DNA from 4 places in the Pseudoalteromonas sp. SWXJZ94C genome. Region 4 is predicted to be linked to each of the others. Evidence: predicted binding sites of a transcription regulator. Region 4 holds the regulator's gene; each other region holds the start of a gene.
What was found. The regulator sigma-54, encoded in region 4, starts transcription at its own class of promoters, with help from an activator protein. The targets are predictions, from matches to a motif close to GTTGGCACGNNNNTNGNNT.
Positions count from the first base shown of each region.

Region 1 (4,984 bases), on a different contig from region 4:
GACCCACTAGGACCAAGCACCATAACGCTTGCTTCAGAGCGTGCTACTTTACTTGCAAGCTCTAATAATTGAATACTGGTTGGATCGGCAACAATAGGACCATCCGTTTCTTTTAGTTTTTCAGGCAGATAACGGCTTACCATATTTAACAGCACTTCGGGTGCAAATGGCTTAGCCATATAATCAATAGCACCTAAACGCATTGCCTCTACAGCATCATCAATTGTCGCGTATGCCGTCATCATCAATACAGGTAAATCGGGATGGTTTAATTTAATACTACGCAGTAAGTCTAAACCACTCATTACGCCCATTTGTACGTCACTTACTACAAGCGAAAAAGACTCTTTTTTAAGTAAGATCATTGCTTGCTCGGCACTATTTGCTGCAACACACTCTATGCCCGACATTTCAAGTGTATCGATTAATGCTTCACGCAAGCCTGCATCATCTTCTACAACTAAAATAGTGTTACTCATAACGATTCCTCTAATTTAGTTGTCGCACGAATTGGTAGTAATAAGCTAAAACAGGCACCACCATGTGTATTATTAGTCACATCAACACTGCCTTGATGTGCATTAGCAACAGAACTAACAACAGCTAAGCCCAGTCCAGTGCCTTGGCTCTTAGTCGTAAAAAAGGGTTCAAATATTTTATCTGCTTGGCATAAATCAACACCAGGTCCATTATCGCTTACACTAATTCGAACAAAGTCTTGATCTTGCATATCGGTCGATGCACTCAAATGCACTTTTGCACCCGTACCAATCACTTGAATACTGTTATGAATGAGGTTTTGAATAGCACTGGCAATCGCGGTCTTATTACCCACAATTTGTATGTCTGGCTCTGGCAAACTTACGTCTAACTCACTTTCGTTAAGCAAGACCATAGCATCTGCGCCAGCTTTAACTTCAGTCAATAATTGCTGCATAGAAACCTGCTCAACCACCTGTTGAGTGCCACTTTTGGCAAATAAAAGCATGTCGTTTACTTGAGTTTCTAAATCTTTTAAACGCGACATTAGTTTAGTTTGAAAATTAACGCGAGATGCTTCTGGTAAACGCTTAGAGCCTAGGTTAGCGGCATAAAGCATTGCAGCAGATAGTGGCGTGCGTACTTGATGTGCTAAAGAGGCAACCATTTTACCCAACGCACTTAGTCGTTGCATATGCGCAACCCGTTTTTGTAAACGACGAGTTTCTGTTAAATCGGTCATTAAAATAAGCTGTCCAGGCTCTGGTGCCAAAGCCGTAATATCAAGCTTAATTAAACGCCCATCTTTTAAAGACACTTCGTGACCATCATCTTGATGTGGTCGAAACGAGCGCTGAATAACGTTAAACCACCTTTCACCTTCAAGCGGTTCACCCAGCATATCCATCGCTATTTGATTCGCTTTAGCAATCATGCCTTTGCCATCGAGTACAACTACGCCCGCAGGCATAGTGTCAACCAAATGTGATAACCAACTTGCTTGCTTACGCAGATCGCTTAACTCACCTATGTACTCCTCTTGAAGTAAACATGGGTTATAATGATTTGCAGAAATAAATTGTGGTTTTAACACGCTAGCAAGGGTCATAATCAAATCTCGAACTTATGTAGATACATGACCAAATGCACAATTCATACCAAAATTTATTTATATATTTATCATTTAGTTACAGATAATTTAAAGTGACATAAAAATGACGCACACATAAAGGAACACAAATGAGTGAGCAAATAAAATGCCGTTGCCCATGGCTCGATACAACCAAACCCGACTACGTTATTTATCATGATGAAGAATGGGGTGTGCCACTTTATAACGATACAAAACTGTTTGAATTTATAACACTTGAATCAGCTCAAGCCGGCTTAAGTTGGTACACTATTTTAAAAAAACGAGATGGATATAAAAAAGCATTTGCTAATTTTGATGTGCAAAAAGTTGCTGAATTTACACTCGATGATATTGAGCAATTAATGCTTAATGAAGGTATTGTTCGAAATCGTTTAAAAATTGCAGCAACGGTTAATAATGCTAAGTGCTTTATTAAAATACAAAAGGAATTTGGTAGCTTTAGTAAATACCAATGGCAATTTGTCGGCGGCAAACCGCTCGTAAGTAATTTAAATAATATTGAAGACACTCCTGCTATTACAGAGACATCAACTGCGTTTGCTAAAGATTTAAAAAAGCGAGGATTTAAGTTTTTAGGCCCAACAACGGTATATGCGCATATGCAGGCATGCGGTATGGTTAACGATCACAGTAATGATTGCTTTAGAAAAGCTGAAATTATCGAAACTTATTAATTGCTCTTATTTTTTGTCTTTATTAAATAGTATTTAACTACAAGTAATTAAAAGCTTCGCTTTTTACGCGAGCAAGCTCAGCGTCTACAGCCAAGGTGTAGACTTGTGTTTAACTTGTATACGCGAAGCTTACGTGGCGGCTGGAAATCATAAAGTGAATTGTTTAAAAAGAGGTTAAAAGACGCTGCGCTCTAGAGAAGCAACTCATAAACTGGCTATTAGTTCTCAATTACTCTTATTTTTTGCCTTTATGAAATAGTATTTTATTTTAAGTAATTAAAAGCTTCGCTTTTTACGCGAGCAAGCTCGGCGTCTACCGGTAAAATTTGACGTCGTGGTTAAATTTACTTGTAGACGCAAAGCTTGCTTGCGTTACGGGCAAAGCCCGTAAATTAACTACTCACAAATGGACAATAATAAAAACATTTCATCTTTTACGTATTGCTAATCTCGTGAAAGATTATATTTTTTCATTTTTTCGACCAACGTGGTTCTACGTACACCTAATATTTCGGCTGCGCGAGCCACTACGTAATCATAACGTTCTAACGCTTGCGTTATTAAACTAATTTCAAGCTCAGCTAGGTAATCTTTAAGCTCAATACCATCATTTGGTAATAATCCACTACCTGTTTGATTAAATTCAGCCTCAGGCTCATCGTCGTAATCACTAAAGCCGGTGCTAAATATGTCGTTAAAGGCATCTTTTTCCATTAACTCTTCGGGGTATTCAGGCTCGTATGCCTCAACCTCAATATAACGATATTTATTTGGTAAATCAGGAATATCGACCACTTTTTCAGGAAACATAATAACCATACGCTCCACTAAATTAGCAAGTTCACGAATATTCCCTGGCCACGCATGCTCTTTTAAGCTCTCAACTGCGCGTTCAGTAAATTTAGCTGTAGACCCTGTTTGGTCGTTAACACGGCGCATTAGCTCTTTTAATAACAGCGGGATGTCATCAGCGCGTTCGCTAAGTGATGGGTTTTCAATAGGAAATACATTTAAACGATAATATAAATCCTCCCTAAAACTGCCCTCTTCAATCATGGTTTCGAGATTTCGATGCGTTGCAGCAATAACACGTACATCAGCCTGAATCGCTTTAGTACCGCCAACACGTTCATAGCTTCGCTCTTGCAATACTCGCAGCAACTTAACTTGCATTTGCAGTGGCATATCACCTATTTCATCTAAAAACAGTGTGCCGCCTTGAGCAAGTTCAAATCGCCCTTTACGAGCCGATATAGCGCCTGTAAACGCACCTTTTTCGTGACCAAATAATTCACTTTCTAAAAGCTCTGCCGGAATAGCACCACAGTTAACAGGCACAAACGGTCCATTAATTCTTTTTGAAAGTAAATGCACATTGCGCGCAACCACTTCTTTACCAGTGCCCGATTCACCTAAAATTAAAACATTGGCATCGGTTTTTGCTACCTGCTCAATTAAAAAGCGAACATCTTTTACGGCGTCTGTTTCACCAACAAGTCCGTCAAAGGTTTTATGGGGTTTAGAATGTTTATGCTCGCTAGGAAGCATTCGTTGATACTGCTGGCAGTCGTGGAGTAACTGTGTTGTTACATCATGATTAAACGGCTCACAAATAAGCCCTACAACATTAGCAATGCTTAGTAGTGGTTTAAGCGTTTCACCTATTAACAAAAATGGTAATGTAGGATGGCACTTAATTAAACTTTCGTGATCAAGCGACTGCAATGCACCTAAAATTACAATGCATTCTTTCTGTTGATACTTTTTACACTCTTGTTCAAAGTTTGTTTCGTTTAATAGTTGTACTGCTTCACCAATAAAAGTGAGTGATGCATTTAAACCTATTGCGCGATTGTTATTATTATCTAAAATCAAGATCATAGTTAGCGAGCCGTACTTTCACTAATTTAATTAATTAGCTAAATTGTAAGCCAGTTCTGTATGGATGCAAGCGATAGCGGCAGTTTTTTGACATGAACGCCAAAAAACAGACGGACTAGTTAAATAGTGGTACTTAAGAATTAATCATTAAGTACTAATTATTTAACTAACATTAAAGTTACTTTATTTTAATGGTTTTTTTAATATTTAAGTAAAGCTGACATTATTAGTAAATAATGTCTAATATTAGCTTAAGTACAAAGCGATTGTGCCGATAAATAACTAAGTAAACAAATAAGTCATAAATGCTTGGCACTAATATTGCTACATTATTGAATAAGCTTTTATACAGATTTTTTGTACTGTTTTTTTATATAAGTTTTTATATTAGTTTTTACATAATTTTTATCGTTCAAATCTAGGATTTTCTCATGGCTCATGCTTCATTAAAAAAATACAGTCAAGTTCGTGCAAGTAGTATTGCCGAAATGACACCTTACGAACAAATAAACCTAATTTTTAGTAATATTATTGGTCGTTTAGCCGCAACTAAAGGGTTTATAGAGCGCAAAGAGATCGCAAAAAAAGGCGAGAACATTTCGGCCTGTGTTTTATTATTTGGTGCACTGCAAGACGCACTTAATTTAGAAGTAGAACAAGACCCTAGTATTTCTAACAATTTATTGGCACTTTACGATTACTGCCAACGCCGTTTAACGCAAGCTAACCTACACAACGATATTGAAGCAATTATTGAAGTATCAAGTATTGTTAAAGAAATTAAAGAAGGTTGGAA
Region 1 is NZ_JADYXF010000009.1:83,354-88,337, forward strand. Features, by position in the region: gene I6F65_RS05785 (sigma-54 dependent transcriptional regulator) at 1-479, opposite strand, end outside; gene I6F65_RS05790 (PAS domain-containing sensor histidine kinase) at 476-1,588, opposite strand; gene I6F65_RS05795 (DNA-3-methyladenine glycosylase I) at 1,720-2,307, shown strand; gene I6F65_RS05800 (sigma-54-dependent Fis family transcriptional regulator) at 2,752-4,188, opposite strand; gene fliS (flagellar export chaperone FliS) at 4,620-4,984, shown strand, end outside.
Region 1: a site for sigma-54 is predicted at 1,624-1,642, ahead of I6F65_RS05790 (PAS domain-containing sensor histidine kinase). Genes of this name have one in related genera too.

Region 2 (4,984 bases), on a different contig from region 4:
TGCGGGGTTTTTAGGCGTGCTTACTGCAATTTGGCCTATTGCTTACATAATAGTGCTGGCAGTGCTACTTTATCGTTTGACCGTAGCAAGTGGCCGTTTTGATACTGTGCGAAACAGTATTGCAGGTATTTCTGCTGATCAGCGTATACAAGTACTTCTTGTTAGCTTTGGTTTTGGTGCGTTTCTTGAGGGTGCTGCGGGGTTTGGCGTTCCAATCGCAATCTGTGCTGCGTTATTGGTGCAACTCGGGTTTAAGCCCGTTAAAGCAGCAATGCTTTCTTTAGTGGCAAATGTTGCTGCCGGCGCATACGGCGCAATAGGTATTCCTGTTATCGTTGCTGCAAAAGTTGGGGGCGTTAACCTAGCTGATTTATCATTCGATTTGGTATTAGTACTTCAACTCGTTTCTTTTGCAACCCCTTTCATTTTGGTGATGATTCTTGATGGATGGCGTGGATTTCGTGAAACCCTGCCAATAACCTTAGCCGTGAGCGTTACATATAATGTATCACAAGCTTCTCTATTAATATTTCTTGGACCTGAACTTGCCGATATTCTTCCTGGTCTCCTTGCTATGGTAATGATTGTTATTGTAGGTCGCTTTTGGAAACCTTCACACATTTACCGCGAGAATAACAGCCCAGCGCCAACTCCTGTAAAAGAGAGTTTTAAAAAAATACTCGTAGCATGGAGCCCATTTTATATTCTAACCGCAGCAATTTTTGTATGGAGCATTCCTGCTTTCAAAGCGCTTTTTTTGGAGGGAGGTGTATTGTCCTCCCTCGTTTTAAAATTTTCACTACCAGGAATTACCGGTGTTATTGTCTCAAGTGGTGCTACCCAAGCAAGTACTGCAACATGGGCTTTTACACCAATTAACGCCACTGGCACTGCTATTCTTGTTGCTATCATCATCATTTTTGTTACGACTAAGCAATTACACCTAACTGATGTACTAAAAACATTCAGTAAGACTGTCTGCGATCTTTGGCAATCAATTGTGCTTATTGCTTTGATTCTTGCGTTAGCGAATATTGCTAACCTTTCGGGAGGAACAGCCTCTATTGGTAACGCTCTGGCCGCTGTTGGGATCGCGTTTCCGCTTTTATCTCCGATTATTGGCTGGTTTGGCGTGTTTATTACCGGCTCTGTTGTTAACAACAATACTTTATTTGCCCAGCTTCAATCGATTACCGCAACTAAAATAGGTGTCGATCCAACATTATTAGTCGCTGCAAATACTGCGGGAGGAGCTGTCGCTAAAGTCATTTCGCCACAATCTATTGCAATTGCAGCAGGTGCAGTGGGGCTTACGGGTCGTGAAGGCGATATTCTTAGGGCATCAATTAAATACAGCTTGGGTATGCTTGCATTTTTGTGTGTGTGGGTAATGCTTTTATCGCTTGTTACTCACTCATTATAAATATTGTATTTAAGTAGTAATACTAAAGGTTAAAAATATAGTGTTCTATGTGAGTCAATTAATTAAAGTACAGCTAGGTAAAGCTCACTTTAATTAATTGACTACACAACAAGCCGCGTGGGATTACTTTTTCGCAATAATATAAATTGCATGTATTAACCCGGGGAAATAACCAAGCAGCGTTAATACAATATTTAGCCAAAAGTGTAAACCTAAGCCAACTTGTAAAAACACACCCAGTGGCGGTAGTAAAACAGACAAGATGATACGAATGATATCCATCATTAAACTCCAGTAAAGTTAAGTGTTAAAAAGCAAAAACCCAGCGGTGCTGGGTTTTCATAATGCAAAATTATTCAGCAACGATAGCTAGTTTATCTACTACGTCACGAACATCTTCAGCATTTTTAGCAATTTTAACTGCTAGCTGCTTTTCGGCTTCTGACTTAACAGAACCATTTAGGGTAACTACACCGTTGTCGGTATCTACATCAATATCTGTACCGCCAACTTCCGAGTCAAATAAGAAGCGAGTTGTGATTACTGTTGTGATTTTAGCGTCGGTTAGGTCGTTATCATCATTGTCGTTCATCATGCTTTTATCAGTGTTTTTCGCATCCATGTTGTTAACAACCGTTAGGCTATTATCAACGTCGGTTACGCCGTCTAGGCTAAGTACAAGTTCTTCAGCAAGCTCTTTATCTAGTTCGCTATTTACTTTACCTGTAAGTACTACCTTTCCATTTTTTACATCAGTGTTAATGTCAAAGTTGTTTAGATTAGTGTTCATAAGAAGCACTGTTTCTGCCTTACCATCAATCCAAGCATCTTTACTTTCGTTTTCCCAGCTGTTTGCTTGGGCACTCATAGCCGTAGTACCAAGAACTAAAGCCGCGATAATAGATTTGTTAAATGTTTTCATAATCTTTCTCCTTTTGATTAAAGACACTTTAACTAATGCGAACTTCACGCCAACCTTATTTAAATATATATATCAACAACTTAAAAAATAATAACCATAAACACTATGATCGTTGTGAGTAATTATTTACAGGCTTATCGGTAAAAATTTCTCAAGTAGTGAAAATAGCTAGATAATTGCTGTTTTGGTTAATCTATCGTTAATATAACAAATACATTTTTAATACATAAAACTTAAGTAATTGATTAATTAAAGCTTTATATTTGGTACGTGCCTTGCTTATACATAAACAATAGTTAATATAATAAGGAATGCCCCATGTCAGTAAAACTAGAAGATCGTCCAATAGAACAGGTACGTGAACAAGTGATTGATCAATTAATTTATAATTACAGCCATGGAGTTATTTCTGTTGATGCATTTGAACGACGTTTAGATAATGCGATGGATGCAACCAACAACAAAGCCCTACTAATGCTGGTTGAAGATTTAACGCTTAATACTGATCAACAATATAAAGCTGAAAAACAATCTCAGTTTTCGCCAAACTACAGCGCGCAGCAAACAAGTGATGATGACTTTACGCTGCGCAGCATTTTAGGCTCTAACGAGCGCAGCGGTCAGTGGGTCGTGCCAAAAAATATATATTTGAGTAACTTTATGGGATCGGTTGTACTTGATTTTACTGATGCCATTTTTGCTCATCAAAACGTAACTATTCATGTTAACTGTATTTTTGGCAGTGATGAAATTTACGTACCTGAGCACGTAAATGTAGTCTCTAAAATGTTTTGCATTTTAAGTAGCCTTGAAAATAAGTCGGTCTCACTAAACAAGCGCCAAGGTCCAACAATTCATATTGAAGGAAAAGCGGTAATGGGATCGGTTGAAGTAAAAATAAAACGTACTATAAAAGAAAAGTTTATAAGCTTTGCTAATGAGCTAAAAGCACAACTAGGTGGTGGTTCTACGCATCAATAGTTAGCGTTAAAAATTATATCTACAATATAAATCACGTATTTACTTTATTAGGCACCGCATGCTGCGGTCTTAATATCCACGACTAATATGCGTCATAAGTCGTTATTCCTCTCACTTGGAATATCACTTAAGTATTCAACAAATTCAATTTCGAAGCCCGCTGGGTCAATAAAATAAACGTTTTTTCTAAATGGGTTTTCACTTCCTTTTTTAGCTACTTTAAAATCGGCTTTTTGTAAACGCTGTACTGTAGCATCTAAATTATTTGTCACGTAGGCAAAGTGCGCAAAGCCAACTTGATGCCCTGATAAATCTCTATTTTCACCCTCCCCGTGATCGCTTATTGCAATGTATTGCGTCGCATCTCCAAAGTGTACCCAACGCCTTGGTTTACCATACCAAGTACCAGTTCCCTCGCTTCTTATAAACCAATACGGAAATGCTGCTTGGTAAAATTTAAGCATACTATTTATATCATTCGCGACTAAGTTTACGTGCTCTAAATACATAATGTTGTCCTATCAATTAAGTTAGGAACACGGTAAAACCTCAAGCTAACTTTAGGTAAAGCATTATTTAAAATTAATTCGATTTGATTAATACACAAAGGAACATAATGACTTATTAATTGCTCATTATTATTTTTTAAAAATATATAAATTTTCAATATAGTATAAAAAACAAACATAAGTATTTAGGGTTTATTGTTTACTTTATGTCAAAAGTCGCTAAAATACGCCGGCTGAAATATATAAACGTTCTTTTACAACCCAAAGGTAATACCATGCATCCAATGTTAAACATTGCGGTTCGCGCTGCGCGCAACGCAGGCAAAATTTTACTTCGCGCAAGTGAAGATTTATCAAAAGTTGAAGTGCAACAAAAAGGCGCTAACGATTTAGTAACTAACATTGATAAAGAAGCCGAAGCCGTAATTCGCGACACAATTTTACAGTCTTACCCTACTCACTCAATTGTTGGTGAAGAACTAGGTGAGCATAAAGGCAAGGATGATGATTACCAATGGATTGTAGATCCTATCGATGGAACAACTAACTTCATCAAAGGTATCCCTCATTACGCGGTCTCTATCGCACTTAAAGTTAAAGGTCGTTTAGACCAAGCCGTTATTTATGATCCAATTCGTGGTGAGCTTTTCACTGCATCTCGCGGTCAAGGCACTCAACTTAATAGCAAACGTCTACGTGTAAGCAAAACTACGGTTCTTGCGGGCACTGTACTTGCAACTGGTTTCCCTTTCAAAAATAAACACCACATGGATGCATACACAGAAGCATTCAAAGCATTGTTTGCACACACAGCTGATATTCGCCGTGCAGGTTGTTCTGCATTAGATATGGCATATGTTGCTGCTGGTCGTGTTGATGGCTTTTTTGAAATTGGTTTAAAACCTTGGAATTCTGCAGCGGGCGAACTTATGGTTAAAGAAGCTGGCGGTATGGTTGTAGATTTTGCTGGTGGTAATAACTATAACCACAGCGGTAATATTATCTGTGGTTCACCAAAACTTACTCAAGCAATTATTCGTGAAATTCGTCCAGTACTAACTGAGTCGTTACTTCGCTAATAAATAGCATGACGAAAAAGGAGCTTAGGCTCCTTTTTTTGTGCTTAAAAATAAGGGTTATCTAGCTTAA
Region 2 is NZ_JADYXF010000007.1:78,159-83,142, reverse strand. Features, by position in the region: gene I6F65_RS04550 (L-lactate permease) at 1-1,423, shown strand, start outside; gene I6F65_RS04545 (YqaE/Pmp3 family membrane protein) at 1,547-1,705, opposite strand; gene I6F65_RS04540 (BON domain-containing protein) at 1,776-2,345, opposite strand; gene I6F65_RS04535 (LiaF domain-containing protein) at 2,664-3,326, shown strand; gene I6F65_RS04530 (VOC family protein) at 3,419-3,835, opposite strand; gene suhB (inositol-1-monophosphatase) at 4,111-4,914, shown strand; gene I6F65_RS04520 (ABC transporter substrate-binding protein) at 4,959-4,984, opposite strand, start outside.
Region 2: a site for sigma-54 is predicted at 2,608-2,626, ahead of I6F65_RS04535 (LiaF domain-containing protein). Genes of this name have one in related genera too.

Region 3 (4,984 bases), on a different contig from region 4:
CGTAAACCCTGACTTTATAGATGGGATTAAGCTTGCCAAACCACGCGATGTATTTTCACTGCCTGAGTTTGATACAGGTGCGTGTTCAGTACAAGACGCTGCAGCACAGTTGGCAGCTCGCTTTTTAGAGCCAAAAGATGATGACTATATTTTAGATGCCTGCGCAGCACCTGGCGGTAAAACATGTCATATTTTAGAGCTAGCTGATGCAGAAGTACTTGCTCTCGACAGCGATTCAACCCGACTAGAGCGTGTTAAACAAAACTTAACCCGTATTGGTCTTGGCGCTGACTTACAATGTGGTGATGCGTCACAACCACACACATGGTGGGACGATAAACAATTTGATCGTATTTTATTAGACGTGCCTTGTTCGGCTACTGGTGTAATTCGCCGTCATCCAGATATAAAATGGCTTCGTCGCGCATCAGATATTGTAGATTTAGCCGCTCTTCAGGGCGATATACTCAATAGCATTTGGCCACTATTAAAGCCAGGCGGCACATTGGTATATGCTACATGCTCGGTACTTCCACAAGAAAACCAACAACAAGTTGCTAAGTTTTTAGCTAATAACGATGACGTAGATCATATTCCACTTCATGATAAAGACACCGTTACAACGCCAGGATTACAGTTATTACCAGGTGAAAGTGACGGATTTTATTACGCTAAGTTGGTTAAAAAAATCTAATATCGATAACACTGAATCATTAGCCATTTATCATAAATTAAGTGGCTAATATTTTAATTAAATTGGTAATTATAATACTGGTAAATAATGAAAATAATCATACTCGGTGCTGGGCAAGTTGGCGCCACACTCGCTGAAAATTTAGTGGGCGAACAAAACGAAATAACGGTTGTTGATATAGATGGTAATCGTTTACGTGAGCTTCAAGATAAGTACGATTTACAAGGGGTAATGGGACACAGTGCCCACCCTGACGTGTTACGTCGTGCCGGTGCAGAAGATGCCGATATGATTATAGCCGTGACCAGTTCAGATGAAGTAAATATGGTTGCTTGCCAAGTGGCGTATAGTATTTTTAATACACCCACTAAAATTGCTCGAATTCGCTCAGAGCAATATTTAAAGTACCGTGAAAAACTATTTCAAAACGATGATTTACCTATCGACCATTACATTGCTCCCGAAGCACTCGTTACTAAATATATTCGTCGTTTAATTGACTACCCTGGCGCATTGCAAGTACTACAATTTGCCGATGGTATGCTCTCGTTAGTTGCAGTAAAAGCATATTATGGCGGTTTACTTGTAGGCTATGCGTTATCAGCACTTAAAGAGCACATTCCTAATGTAGAAACTCGTGTTGCAGCCATTTATCGCCAAGGTAAAGCGATTAAGCCGCTGGGTACTACGGTCATTGAAGCTGATGACGAAGTATTTTTTATTGCTGCTACCAAACATATTCGCGCGGTAATGAACGAGCTGCAAAAACTAGAGCGTTCATACAAGAAAATTATGATTGCTGGTGGCGGTAACATTGGTGCGGGTCTTGCTCGTTCACTTGAAAAAAACCACACGGTTAAATTAATTGAACGCAGTAAAGAGCGTGCAGAGCAACTATCAGAAATGCTCGATAACACTGTTGTGTTTTGTGGCGATGCATCTGATCAAGAGCTACTTTCAGAAGAGCATATAGAACAAGTCGATGTATTTATTGCTGTAACCAACGACGATGAAGCTAATATTATGTCGGCCATGCTTGCAAAGCGTATGGGCGCGCAAAAAACTATGGTGCTTATCCAGCGTGGTGCTTATGTTGATTTAGTACAAGGTGGTGAAATAGATATTGCTATATCACCACAACAAGCAACTATTTCAGCATTACTAACACACGTACGTCGTGGTGATATTGTGAATGTATATTCACTGCGTAAAGGCGCAGCAGAAGCAATTGAAGCTGTTGCTCATGGCGATGAAAACACATCAAAAGTGGTTGGTCGCGCAATTGCAGATATAAAACTGCCAGCAGGTACAACTATTGGGGCAATAGTACGTAATGACGATGTACTCATTGCTCACGACGACACTATAATTATGTCGGGGGATCACGTTATTATGTTCTTAATCGATAAAAAGCACATTAACGTAGTAGAAAAGCTATTCCAAGTAAGTGCTATATTTTTATAGCTTTATTTTACGCACAAAAAAGCCGCTGACTAAGGCGGCTTTAGTGGAGTATTACCAGTATTTAATTACTGCACTTTTGAAAATTCTTCTTTAGAAATCTCACCATTACCATCAGTATCTAAATCATCAAAAATCTTTACAAGCTGAGGATTAACCTTTGCTTCTTCCATTGTGATAGCACCATCACCATCGGCGTCAAAAGATGAAAAATCGACTGCCGCATAGGCTGCTGATGAAGACGCTAGAACTAAAACTGCAAGTGTTGTATTTAATGTTTTCATAATAATTTCCTAAATAAGTAAAGTCGGTTTACAAAATGCTTTGCTATGGAAGCAATAAAAATTGACTGTGAAAAAATAATTAATAGTTGGCAAATTCTTCTTTAGAAAGCTCACCACTGCCATCTGTATCAAGCTCTATAAACTCAGCCATTAAATCGGTATCTACCGCAGCTTCGCTAGGGCTAATTGTGCCGCTGGCGTCTGTATCTAGACTATCAAAGTCGGATGCTGCAAAGGCAGCTGAAGAAGATGCTAATGCGATAAGTGCTAATGCTTTATTTAAATGTTTCATAACTTAATCCTTCAATATTTCATTTAATTGTCTATCAAAAAAATTGGCTTATAATTTACAAAGTGATTCACACTTCCTTGCTATCCTTTTTTGTAAGCTCCTTGCCTACTTAGATTGTCTTTGGCAATTCAGGAATGAACAGTTTAAATTAAGCTTTTGAAAATTCTTCTTGTGACAACTCACCATTTTGATCAGTGTCGAGCTCTGTAAACATGCTCATTAAATCTGAATTTATTGATGCTTCACTAAGGCTAATACCGCCATTACCATCAATATCAAAAGTATCGAAATCGGTTGCTGCAAAAGCCGCTGAAGAAGATGCTAGTGCGATAAGTGCTAACGCTTTATTTAGTGTTTTCATAGTATGTATCCTTCAATTTTTAAATATGTGGGGCTGTGCGCCTCAGTGTTTTAAGCTTATGCTTGTGAAAACTCTTCTTTTGATAACTCACCATTTTCGTCAGTATCGAGCTCAGAGAATATGCTCATTAATTTTGCATCTACAGATGCTTCAGCTTGGCTAATTGCACCATTGCCATCTACATCTAATGTATCGAAGTCTGTAGCCGCAAAAGCTGCTGATGAAGATGCTAATGCGATAAGTGCTAAAGTTTTATTAATGCTTTTCATAATATGTATCCTTCAAATTTATGTGTGCGATTAAATGCTTTCTTTAAATCACGTTTTCGTTCAGTACAACTAGACTAATACAACTTAAATGCCAGCTTTTAAAAACCATTACTTTTCAAAGTATTAGAGGTTAAATAAACTAAATATGGATAAATACTAGGTGATTTTTGTTGCTTTATAGCAACACACTTTACAGACACAAAATTAAAGCGAATAAAAACAATCAGTTATGTTTACGCGAAAAGATACAATTTTGATAAGAAATTATTAAGAGGATTCTTTTTTAGAAGAATTGAGTTGAAATTTAGCCAAGTGTTTTGTTAAAAAACAAAATATGGCATTTAAAATAAAAATCAAAGCCTTGTTTTAAAAGGAAAAACAATTAATTTTTAATGAAAATAAAAAATATTGATTAAAAATCAATTGAAAATCACTTTTTGTTGCAAAGAAGCGAAAGTAATTTATTCCGTTGTCGACTCTAGTGCTGAAGGGTCGATAAAATGCTCTTTCATAAAAGTTTGCATCTCACCTTCACTTGCTAATAGCTTAATGCCACAACGTGCTCCGGTAGTATGCTCTTTAACGCTACATACCTCACCTTCAAAGTTTTTATCACTGCTGTTAAGTATTACAGTGCACTGCATATCTTTTATATTTTCGAGTTCTTTATCACTTTTAACGTCAAACATAACTCCCGTTAATGAAATATCTTTAATTACTCCATTAAGTACTCGGTCGTCGCTTAATTTAAGTTTTGCAGGTAATAAGGTGGGTATACGTGTTTGTGAACGCAGAGCAAATAGCTGCACTTGTTTAGGAAAATTAATAAAAATAAGCCGTGCTGGATGAGAGGCAACCGACATTACCTGTTGGCGAAACGCTATAACCTGCCCACCTTCACCTTCTATTAAAGCTCTGACTACAACCATTACACCATCACGTAAATAATCAACAGCTGCAGGTAGGCGTTTTGAATTTGGGTAATTTAAAATAATAAACTTATTATCAAGTAAACCTATAAACTCCGTTTTTACACGTTTACTGTCAGTTGGGGTTAGTATTTCTAAATCAACCATTCCCCCAGTTGTTAACTGGTGTAGTTTTTCTAGGTTTGTAGTTGGCATATCCCTTTCCCAATAATAATTTTTATAGTTAAGCTATCGTTTATCCACGCCAAAATGTTGGTGTAAATAGCACTAATAAAGTAAATATTTCTAAACGCCCAAATACCATTGCAATGGTAAGTAACCATTTGGCACCATCGCTGACGGCTCCGTAATGCGATGCAACATCACCCAAGCCAGGACCAAGATTATTTAAACAAGCTGCTGTAGCAGAAAACGCGGTAATGTTATCCATACCGGTACCCATTAACGCTAGCATAATAATAATAAACACTAATGCATACGCAGAGAAAAACCCCCACACAGCCTCTACTACTTTATCTGGTAACGCTTTTCGACCCAGTTTTATCGAATATATAGCTCGAGGATGCACCAACCTATTAAGCTCGCGCACACCTTGTAAATAAAGCAAAAATACTCGTACTACTTTCATACCGCCACCAGTAGAGCCCGCACATCCGCCAATAAAACTCGAAAAGATTAGTAAGATAGGCAAAAA
Region 3 is NZ_JADYXF010000044.1:25,480-30,463, reverse strand. Features, by position in the region: gene rsmB (16S rRNA (cytosine(967)-C(5))-methyltransferase RsmB) at 1-694, shown strand, start outside; gene trkA (Trk system potassium transporter TrkA) at 782-2,158, shown strand; gene I6F65_RS17040 (EF-hand domain-containing protein) at 2,224-2,439, opposite strand; gene I6F65_RS17035 (calmodulin) at 2,519-2,731, opposite strand; gene I6F65_RS17030 (EF-hand domain-containing protein) at 2,880-3,092, opposite strand; gene I6F65_RS17025 (EF-hand domain-containing protein) at 3,149-3,361, opposite strand; gene I6F65_RS17020 (flagellar brake protein) at 3,823-4,485, opposite strand; gene I6F65_RS17015 (TrkH family potassium uptake protein) at 4,526-4,984, opposite strand, start outside.
Region 3: a site for sigma-54 is predicted at 3,439-3,457, ahead of I6F65_RS17025 (EF-hand domain-containing protein). Genes of this name have one in related genera too.

Region 4 (4,984 bases):
ACATACCACTTTAACTTCTTTTCCTTGGCTACTCTCTAGCAGCATTAAGCCTAAAACACTATCACCGGCAGCTTCTTTGCCATCTTGAAATATAGTAATTGAAGCGTCGAATTGTACGGCTAATTGTGCAAGCACCGTTGCAGCTCTAGCGTGTAAGCCTAATTTGTTTTTTATTAAAAACGTGTCTTCTAAACGCATAAGTTACTCTACCTAAGCTGAACAGGTGATTATTTAAATTATTTATTTTCTTGTTCACGATGACGAATTTTTACATTTGGGTGAGTCATCGAAAAGCTTTCACCAATCGTTTGTGCTAAATACACTGAACGATGCTGTCCACCTGTACAACCAATAGCAATGGTTAAGTAGCTACGATTATTTCGTTCTAAATGAGGTAACCACGTTTGCACAAAGGTTTGAATTTGCCATGTAAACTTTTGCACAATACTATGATTAGCTAAGTAGTCTTTAACGGGCTGATCTAATCCTGTTAAAGGTTTTAATTCGGGCTCCCAATGTGGGTTTGGTAAAAAACGTGCATCGAAGACATAATCCGCTTCTTTAGGTATTCCGTATTTAAAGCCAAATGATTCAAAAGTAACAATAAGCTGTTTGTCTTTTTTACCAAGTATTTTTTCTCTGATAGATTCAGCGAGTTGGTGAACACTTAACTCGCTGGTATCAATCATAAAGTCAGCTCTGGTTGTTAGTACATCAAGTAATTCTTTTTCTTTTTTTATAGCTAAATCAAGTGGCAATGAGTCGACAGAAAGAGGGTGTAGTCGTCGCGTTTCAGAAAAACGTTTTATTAATACTTGATCTTCGCTGTCTAAATAAAACAGCGTTGGTTTAGCAAAACCAGGTAAATACTCAAAAATATCATTGAACTGTTCTTGTTCTTTTGGCAAGTTTCGAACATCAATACTCACTGCTATTTTGTCGTAGTTGTCAGAGACACTTCGCACTAGAGAAGGCAGCAGGTTTAGTGGAATATTATCTACGCAATAATAACCTAAGTCTTCAACTACGCGTAAAGCTACCGATTTTCCAGAACCTGATCGGCCACTTATGATAATTAATTCCATTTAACACCTTTTTTATTAATTATGATTGATCAACAATAACTTGGTATAGCTCTGTATCTGATTTTGCACAGCGTAACTGCTTACAAAATTCTTTGTCGTTTAGTTTATCAGCAATGGTTGCTAGAGTCTTTAAGTGCTGTTGGTTATCACCATCTGGTACGATGAGTGCAACAAAAATATCTACAGGGCGGTTATCTATCGCATCAAAGTTAATAGGTGTTTCGCTAACAAGTACTAAAGCTAAAGGTTCTTCTACGCCACTCATTCGTCCGTGAGGGATTGCAATACCTTTACCAATGCCTGTACTACCTAGTTTTTCTCTGCTTAGTAAAGCACTAAGAATATCTTGTTGAGATAAGTAAGGAAGCTTGTTGTGAGCAAGTTCGCTAATAAACTCTAAAATTCTTTTTTTACTATTAAAAAGGACCGCAGCTTTGCTGCAGTCCTGACATATAAGTGAACTTAATTTCATAATATTAGTGTCGAGCAAGCTTCTCTTTGTGTTTGATAACTTGTCGATCGAGCTTGTCAATCAACGAGTCAATGGCGGCATACATATCTTGATGTTCAGTAGAGGCAAATAATTCTGCACCACTGACATGAATTGTTGCTTCTGCTTTTTGGTTTAATTTTTCTACATCGAGAATGACATGAACATTATTAATATGATCAGAGTGCCTTTCTAGCTTCGCAAATTTAGTGTTTACATAGTCTTTTAGTGAATCGGTTACTTCTACGTGACGACCAGTTAAGTTTAGTTGCATAAGCGTTACCCTCTTTGTTTTTGCGTCTTAAATCAGACTTTTTCGCTGATTTGACGGTGGAATAGCCAGAGATTCGCGGTACTTTGCGATCGTGCGTCTAGCTACTTTAATTCCCTGCTCAGCCAATATATCCGCTATCTTGCTATCACTCAATGGTTTTGCTGAGTTTTCTGCTGCGATTAATTTTCTAATCAGAGCGCGTATTGCCGTAGATGAACATTCGCCACCATTTTCGGTGCTTACATGGCTTGAGAAAAAGTATTTTAACTCAAATATTCCACGTGGCGTGTGCATATACTTTTGGGTTGTTACGCGAGAAATAGTCGACTCGTGCATTTCTACCATTTCAGCAACATCATTTAAAACCATTGGTTTCATGGCTTCTGGACCGTGTTCAAAAAAGCCTTGTTGTTGCTTAACAATACAATTTGTTACTTTTAACAATGTGTCGTTTCTGCTTTCTAGGCTTTTAATAAACCATTTTGCTTCTTGTAAGTGTGAGCGAATAAATTGGCTATCACCACTAGATTTAACGGTACGAGACATTGCAGCATATTGGCTGTTTACTCTTATTTTAGGCATGCTATCTGGGTTTAATTCTACAACCCAGCGACCTTTAATTTTTTTAACCGACACATCAGGAATAACATACTCAGACTCTTCTCTAACAATCGTATCAGCGGGTTTAGGGCTGAGAGTATGTATTAGTGTCATTACTTCTTTAAGCTCTTCTTCTTTGAGCTTAGTTTTTTTCATTAATGTACGATAGTCACGAGCAGCTAATAAATCAATATGCTCGGTTAAGATCATTTTTGTTTCATTAATGTAAGGTGTTTCTTTATCAAACTGGTTAAGCTGAATACACAAGCACTCTTGTAAACTACGTGCAGCAATACCGACCGGATCAAACAGTTGGATACGCTTTAAAACGGCTTCAATTTCGTCAAGTTCGACTTCGTTATCATCTTCGTTTTCTTGATTGAAGCTCTCTAAAATTTCTTCACAGCTAAGTGTTAAAATACCAGAATCATCTACGGCTTCAACAATAGCGATTGCAATAGCTTCATCAGTAGGGCTAAAAGGCGTTAATTGTAACTGCCACATTAGGTACTCATGAAGTGTTTCGGTTGAAGCACCTTGGTATATTGACTCGTCCTCAGGCATTGGTCCTGATGACGATGCAGGCGCAGCACTCATGTACTCATCCCAGCTAACATCCATAGCCATGTCGTCACTTACTGTATCTTTAGCAAGTGCTTCACCACTATCTTGTTCGTATTCGCTAGGAGCATCATCTGCAGATGCGCTAACAGTAACGTCATCGTTATCAGCTTTTTGCTCATTTTTGCCAGCAGAATCTTCTGCGTAGTCGTTTTCTTCAACTTCTAGCAGCGGGTTGCTATCAAGAGCTTCTTGTATTTCTTGCTGGAGATCCAATGTACTGAGTTGCAACAAACGAATTGCTTGTTGCAGCTGTGGTGTCATTGTAAGTTGCTGGCCCATGCGCAGCTGTAATGATTGCCTCATTTATCTCTAACAATCCTTTTATGTTGTTATAATTAATACTAGCAGATGCTCAAAGACATGGCGTTAATGTTACAGCCTAAATTGCTCGCCTAAGTAAACATCGCGTACTGTTTTATCGTTTAATACGTGTTCAGGAGTGCCAGATGCAATTAGCTCCCCATGAGAAACAATGTAGGCTTTTTCACAAACATCAAGGGTTTCTCTTACGTTATGATCGGTAATTAATACACCAATCCCACGGTTTTTAAGATGTTCTATTATTTTCTTAATATCTAATACTGAAATTGGGTCTACACCAGCAAAAGGTTCATCTAGCAATATAAACTTAGGATCGGCGGCAAGTGCACGTGCTATTTCTACACGGCGACGTTCACCACCGGATAAAGCCATACCTTGGCTATCACGAATATGCTGAATGCTAAATTCATCCAATAGATTATTTAATGTGTCTTCTCGAGCTTGTTTATTTAACGATTTACGCGTTTCTAAAATAGCCATTAAGTTTTGGTAAACAGTCAGTTTTCTAAATATTGACGATTCTTGTGGTAAATACCCTATCCCTAATCTAGCACGACTATGCATAGGTAAAAGAGTAATATCGTTATCATCGATGGATATTTTACCTTTGTCGCTAGGTACAAGTCCTACAATCATATAAAACGTTGTAGTTTTACCTGCACCATTAGGTCCAAGTAAACCAACAATACTGCCAGCCTTAACCTCAAGACCTACATTTTTAACAACTTCACGACCTTTATAGCTTTTTGCTAACAGCTCTGCTTTTAATGTGCTCATGGTTGACCTTTATCGCTTTTTTTACTTTTTGTAGCTTCAATAGGCACTAAAATAGTATGAACGCGATCGGTAGAGTTTTCGTCTTTTTCAGCACTAATAAGCTGTTGCTGCATATCGTAAGTAATGCTTTTTGCGTTAATTTTTTGTCCAGCTTGCGATACTTGTGCATCGCCAACAAGTGTTAAAAAACGCTTAGCTACATCGTAACGAACTTCGTTCGCACTTGCGCTCATTATTGTGCCGTCATCTTGCTTTTCTTCAAAGTACGCAGGGCTGCCAGTGGCAATTAATAACTGTTTATTGTCACCTAATTCGTCACGCTTATGCACTTCGAGGCGGTCAGCCGTAATGCGACGGTTACCATGAATAATTTCAACATTTTTTTCAAAAATACCTACATTAGCTTTTAGTTGGCCTTCTTGTTTGTCGGCACTAATTGATATTTGATTAGCGGCAGGTTGTGTACTTTGTTCTGCTGCATTACTATTAAAGGCTAGTATAAGTGTAGGAATAATAAGTGATTTTAATATTTTATTGGTCATAGTATATGGTTCGCGTATGGTTAATGAGTTTTATCACTTCAGTTTTTAAATCGGCTTCAAGGCCTTTACCGGTGATTTTTAAGTTAGGTCCAGTCACAATGACAGGCTGTTCGGAGCGCATTGTCAGTTGCTTTATATCTACTTGAATATTATCGGCATTGATCTTATCAATCATTGCGTTGTCAGTTAGATTTTTAGCGACTACGTTGCCCTCTAAAATTAACTGTTTACCTTCATACAACGTTGCTTCATCCGCATTGATGCGCCATGT
Region 4 is NZ_JADYXF010000045.1:10,335-15,318, forward strand. Features, by position in the region: gene I6F65_RS17170 (HPr family phosphocarrier protein) at 1-198, opposite strand, end outside; gene rapZ (RNase adapter RapZ) at 237-1,085, opposite strand; gene ptsN (PTS IIA-like nitrogen regulatory protein PtsN) at 1,105-1,557, opposite strand; gene hpf (ribosome hibernation promoting factor) at 1,562-1,849, opposite strand; gene I6F65_RS17190 (RNA polymerase factor sigma-54) at 1,877-3,376, opposite strand; gene lptB (LPS export ABC transporter ATP-binding protein) at 3,446-4,171, opposite strand; gene lptA (lipopolysaccharide transport periplasmic protein LptA) at 4,168-4,713, opposite strand; gene lptC (LPS export ABC transporter periplasmic protein LptC) at 4,703-4,984, opposite strand, start outside.